DNA from 2 places in the Bacillus sp. GbtcB14 genome. Region 1 is predicted to be linked to the other one. Evidence: predicted binding sites of a transcription regulator. Region 1 holds the regulator's gene; the other holds the start of a gene.

Region 1 (3,212 bases):
TTTACTATATGAATCGTTGTTTCCACTACTCGTATGTTACAATATGAAAGGACACCCTAAGTTGTTTTCGCTACACACACAACTTTCTCCTGTCTTCTATTATAATTTCAAATAAGGATTTACGAAAAAAACATAATTTAAGTGAGGTTTATATCGTAGGTAGCATACTTACATGTTATCCTACCTTATCTCATACACTAGAGTTAGAAAGGATGGTTAAACCATTTGAAAAAACAATATTGGTGGGTTATCGTTACATACATTTTAATGCAGTTATCATCCATTGCTGGATTACCACTTCTGCTGAAAACTGGACTTTATGATAACAGGGGATTTACTAGAGAAGAGAAATTTCAACTCATAACTGGCCACTGGGCAATCATTAGCTTCTTTATTGCATTATGTATCGTACTTTGGTTACTTAGAACAGATATTCGTGACAGACGTTTAGATACAACGCGCTCTACTGTTCCAGCTACGATTGGTTGGATTTTTATCGGGTTCTTCCTAGCATTTTTCTCACAAAGTATTGCCGGTATGATAGAAATGCGTGTATTAGGAATTAAACCTGGATCAGAAAATACAGCGAGACTTATGGATATCGCTAGAACGACACCTTGGTTCCTTATCGTCATCTCTATAATAGGACCTATTTTGGAAGAAATCGTATTTAGAAAAATTTTATTTGGTACACTTTATAAGAAGTTTAACTTCTTTATTGCTGCTATCATTAGTTCTCTCGTATTCGCAGCAATTCATTTTGATTTCACTCACTTATTGGTATACACTTCTATGGGACTCGTATTCGCCTTTTTATATGTAAAAACGAAGCGTATTATCGTCCCTATCGCAGCTCATGTCGCAATGAATACATTAGTTGCAGTTGCTCAAGTTTTAATGAGCAATGAACAAATTCAAGAAATGATTAAAGAAGCTGAAAAAATGCAAGGCTTTATCGGAGGATTTTTAGTATGAGAAACTCACCATTGTTCATGGCTGCATTGTACTTCCTTCTAGGATGTATCTTTACACGCTTCGCCATTACGAACGTAACAGATACAATCTGGAATATGTGGACAATACTATTCGCAGTTATGGCAACAATTGATTTTAATTTGGCACTTCGCCTTATCTTAGTTAAATTCACAAAGAAAAAACAATAATAAAACGCAGAGGTTGCTTCCTCTGCGTTTTATTGTGGATAATTCTTCAAAAAGTAAACCAGTGTTTGTAGCTCTACTGCTAAATCAATATGATGAATTCTTATATTGTCTGACACATTTAAGCGTGCTGGTGTGAAATTTAAAATACCATGCACATTCGTTTCTGCCAATCTATCTGCTACAGATTGTGCTACTGTAGCGGGTACTGTTAATATTGCCACTTGTATATCAGTTGATAAACGTTCTTCTAATTCATCTAAATGATATACAGGAATGCCCCCGATTTCTGTCCCGACTTTCTCTTCACTAACATCAAACGCCATTTCAATTTTTGTATTATTGTTTTTCGTGAAATTATAATGTAAGAAAGCGGTCCCTAAATTACCTACTCCAATAAGCGCTACACGTGTTATATCATCTTGGTCGAGTGTTTCACGGAAAAATGATAATAAATAATTTACGTTATATCCATAACCTTTTTTCCCTAACGCTCCAAAATATGAAAAATCTCTTCGAATCGTTGCGGAATCAACTTTTACCGCTTCGCTCAATTCGGCTGATGAAACACGTTGCTTACCAGAAAGAGATAAGTTTTGGATAAATCGATAGTATAGAGGCAATCGTTTGGCAGTGGCCTGTGGAATTTTTTGCTGATCCATATAACCTCTCCTCTCTTCCTATCTTTATTCATATACTTGAATCAAATACAGAAGTTTAGCACTCATGAATTTCCCTGTATAATAAAGAGAAGAAGTATTCTCTCTTTATTTTAAACTATACACTATTTTTAGTATGATTGAGAAATATAAACATGGCAAAGTTAAGAAATTATTTGAGGTGAAAACATTGATTTTATTACAAGTAAACGCGCTTACGAAATTATACGGTGCAGAAACGATTCTTGCAAACATAAAATTAGAAGTTCAAACGAAAGATCGTATCGCATTAGTCGGACGAAATGGAGCCGGAAAATCTACATTATTAAAAATAATAGCTGGTGAGCTATCCCATGATGGTGGCGAAATTATAAAACCGAAAGATGTCTCAATCGGATATTTAGCTCAGAATACCGGGTTAGAAACGTCTTTAACAATTTGGGATGAAATGTTAACCGTCTTTACACACTTGCAACAAATGGAGACAAAACTTCGAAGGCTAGAGCAAGAGATGGGAAAAGAAGAAAACTTTTCAAACGAGGCTACATATGAAAGATTATTAGCTGACTATGACCAATTACAATTAGATTATAAAGATCAAGGTGGATATCAGTACGAAGCAGATATTCGCTCGATTTTAAGTGGTCTTGGCTTCCCAGTTGAAACGCACCAGACGACGATTTCTACATTAAGCGGTGGACAAAAAACAAGATTAGCTCTCGGTAAATTATTATTAACGAAACCAGACCTACTTATTTTGGACGAGCCTACAAACCATTTAGACATCGAAACATTGACATGGCTTGAACAATATTTACAAGGCTATCCTGGCGCAATACTAATCGTTTCTCATGACCGTTATTTCTTAGATAAACTCGTTACACAAGTATATGAAATTTCGAATAAAGAAAGCAGACGATTTGTTGGTAACTACAGTAAATATTTAGACTTAAAATCAGCATTATACGAGCAAGACATGAAACGTTATGAAAAACAACAAGATGAAATCGCTAAGCTTGAGGATTTCGTTCAAAAAAATATAGCTCGCGCATCTACGACAAAACGTGCGCAAAGCCGTCGTAAACAATTAGATAGAATGGAATTATTGACTAGACCATTAGGTGATTCTAAGTCAGCATCCTTCCACTTCGATATCGAAAAACAAAGTGGAAATGATGTTTTACAAGTAAAGGATGCAACTATCGGCTATGATGAGGATCCTATTATTGAACATGTAACTATGCGCTTAACTCGCGGGGATAGCGTTGCTTTAGTTGGTCCAAACGGAATTGGGAAATCCACATTATTAAAATCACTTGTGAATAAGTTACCACTATTAAATGGTAATGTTTCTTTTGGATCCAATGTATCTGTTGGTTATTATGATCAAGAA
Region 2 (3,212 bases), on a different contig from region 1:
ATACATGATGCAGTAGCAACAGCTATAACAATAGCTATTAATGCTACATTTTGTTGAATAATAAAAAATGAAATGATATTGGTAGCAATTACAATTAAAATTTCAAGAAGTCTCTCTTTAAAATCTAACTTCCTCATAAAATAATACTGTATGACTAAAAGTGCATTTTCGATAAATAGCATAATAAATGTTTCGAGTAAGGCTGTTCCATAAAAATAAACATATGTATACATACCGCCAAACAAAAACATAAAGCCAAAAATCCCTAAGTTGCTTATTACATTTAATATGTTTTTACTTTTTTCTCGAAACCCACGTATTATCATCTCCAATTCAAATATTAGTGTCTTGCAACACTTGCAGTAATATATGGAATTACTCCATCTAATCCTATTTCAACATTAACACCTTTATCAGCAGCATATGCTCTTATAATAGTTTGGCAAATAGAAGCGAATTTAGGAAGTCCTAGCGCACCTAAAACAACCATAATAGCTCCACCTACAGGTGAACCAGTAATAAATGATAATCCAACAAAGCAAGCGTATAATGCATATGGACCTGCCATAGCTGCTTCAACTAATATCATTTTCATTTCTGTATTTGTAAACGTCATTTATAAATAGATGTGATTGATTTGAAATGTAAGAAAGCTTTTTAATGAATACGATTTAAAAAGAACCGAATACTAAAGAAGAATGAAAGAAGAAAGGTAGGAGTATTCTATGCAAAACTTAACAGAGCTTGAAGTAGAAAACTTACGTCATTTAATTGGTGGACATGCAACAATTATTAACAAGTTGGAGCAGTATGCACAGACGTGTACAGATCCAGAGTTGAAACAAATGCTACAAAAGGATGCGCAAGATGCACGAAATACGAAACAGCAATTAATGACTTTCCTAGGATAGGAGGAAGCGGAACATGAATGAAAAAGATATGGTAAATGATTATTTAGCAGGGTTAAATGCAAGTTTAACAAGTTATGCAAATTATATTTCTCAGTCTGATAATGAACAATTACATCAAACGTTAATTCAAATTCGTAATCAAGATGAGATGCGTCAACGTAATATGTATGAATACGCAAAGCAAAAGAGTTATTACAAACCGGCAGCACCTGCTAATCCAATGATTGTACAACAATTAAAAAGCCAATTAAGTGCGGAATAATGGAATCAAGAAACGAGCGAATGAAGTCGCTCGTTTTTTTTGTTTTGGGCATGTCAATAAATATATAATAAATATTTTTCCAGTTGTAACAAATATGACGAAAATGGAATATAACAATTCACAAAAAGGACAAAAGTTTGCTCAATATTTCACAAAGTATCCATGGTTTCTATCGTGGGAATCTCTATAATTAGGAGTGTAAAGAACAAAAGAAATAGATTATATGATCAATTAGGAGAGATTGCCATGAAACGAAATACAAGAAAAATTGCAATTATCGGTACTGGATTAGTTGGATCAAGTTGTGCATATTCCATTGTCAATCAAGGCATTTGCGAAGAGCTATTATTAATTGATATAAATCATGAACGTGCAGTTGGGGAAGCAATGGATTTATCACACTGCATTAACTTTACAAATACAAGAACAAAAGTATATGCAGGAAGCTATGAAGACTGCAAAGATATGGACATTGTTATTATTACAGCAGGACCAGCACCAAAACCAGGGCAAAGTCGTTTAGATACTTTAGGAGCAAGCGCAAAGATTATGGAGAGCGTTGTTGGCGGCGTAATGGAAAGTGGATTTGATGGTATTTTCTTACTTGCATCGAACCCAGTTGATATTATTACATATGAAGTGTGGAAATTATCTGGATTACCTAGAAATCGTGTGATCGGTACTGGTACATCGCTAGATTCTTCTCGCTTAAGAACAATTTTATCTGAAATGTTACATGTAGATCCTCGTAGTATTCATGGGTATTCATTAGGAGAACATGGTGATTCTCAAATGGTTGCTTGGTCACACGTAACTGTTGGTGGAAAACCAATTTTGCAAATTTTAGAAGAGAAAAAAGACCAATTTGGTGAAATAGATTTAGATGAAATCGTTGAGAAGACTGCAAAAGCTGGATGGGAAATTTATAAACGTAAAGGAACTACTTATTACGGAATCGGAAACTCTCTAGCATATATTGCGAGTTCAATCTTTAACGATGATCACCGTGTCATTGCTGTATCAGCTATTTTAGATGGTGAGTACGGTGAGTATGATATTTGTACAGGAGTGCCAGCTATTATTACTAGAGATGGTATGAAAGAAGTTGTAGAACTAAACTTAACAGAGGTTGAAGAATCTCGATTCGCAAAATCAAACGATATTTTACGTGATTATATGAAAACAATTGGTTACTAACTTATAGGAGAAGGTGAAACAAATGAAGGAATATATAATGTCTCGTGTATTTAAAGCGTCAGCTGGAATCGCGCAAGGTATTTTCGTATCCCTTGGAATTGGTTTACTAATCGAAAATATAGGAAGAATTGTTGATATTCCATTGCTTATTACAATCGGAGTTGTTGCAAAATCACTTATGGCACCAGCCATTGGTGCCGGAATTGCTTTTATGCTTGGTGCAAACGGTCTTGTAATCTTCTCGGCTATGGTAGCTGGAGCGATTGGTGCCGGATCCATTTCAATTACTGAAGCAGGTCTAATCATTAAAACAGGTGAGCCAATCGGTGCATTATTAACAGCAACTTTAGCTGTATATATTGGTAAACGTTTAAGTGGAAAAACTGCATTAGATATGATGCTCGTCCCATTTGCGGCAATATTAGGTTCCGGTTTAGTAGGTATTTGGTTAGCACAAAATATTAGTCCGGTTTTAAATACAGTTGGAGCATTCATTAAAGATAGTTCAGCTGGTAGCCCGTTTATCGCTTCTATCGTGATAGCAGTAGTTTGGGGACTATTACTTATCTCTCCAGCTTCATCAGCTGCGTTAGCGATCGCACTTAGCTTAGACGGTGTTGCAGGTGGTGCTGCTCTTGCCGGCTGCGTTGCTCAGTTTATCGGATTCTCTGTTATTTCAGCGAAAGAAAATAATTTAGGTGGCATATTAGCTCAGGCGCTTTGTACTCCGAAAGTGCAGTTGCCAAATATCACTAAAAATCCGATGATTCTCGTCCCAACTGTCGTCGCCAGTGCTATAGTTGGTCCAGTGTCCGCATTAATTTTCCAACTGGAAGCAGGAA

The links. The regulator Rex, encoded in region 1, represses fermentation and respiration genes when NADH is low (regulators of the CRP and FNR family bind a similar motif). The targets are predictions, from matches to a motif close to TTGTGAAATATTTCACAA.
Region 2: a site for Rex is predicted at 1,311-1,328, ahead of KVT31_RS13145 (L-lactate dehydrogenase). Genes of this name have one in related genera too.

Annotation. Positions count from the first base shown of each region.
Region 1 covers NZ_JAGXJT010000027.1:4,019-7,230, reverse strand. Annotated here, with positions in the region: gene KVT31_RS28815 (CPBP family intramembrane glutamic endopeptidase) at 226-975, shown strand; gene KVT31_RS28810 (YdiK family protein) at 972-1,163, shown strand; gene KVT31_RS28805 (redox-sensing transcriptional repressor Rex) at 1,193-1,822, opposite strand; gene KVT31_RS28800 (ABC-F family ATP-binding cassette domain-containing protein) at 2,010-3,212, shown strand, end outside.
Region 2 covers NZ_JAGXJT010000004.1:97,783-100,994, reverse strand. Annotated here, with positions in the region: gene KVT31_RS13165 (hypothetical protein) at 1-251, opposite strand, end outside; gene KVT31_RS13160 (hypothetical protein) at 341-589, opposite strand; gene KVT31_RS13155 (hypothetical protein) at 726-911, shown strand; gene KVT31_RS13150 (spore coat protein) at 925-1,173, shown strand; gene KVT31_RS13145 (L-lactate dehydrogenase) at 1,420-2,370, shown strand; gene KVT31_RS13140 (PTS sugar transporter subunit IIC) at 2,393-3,212, shown strand, end outside.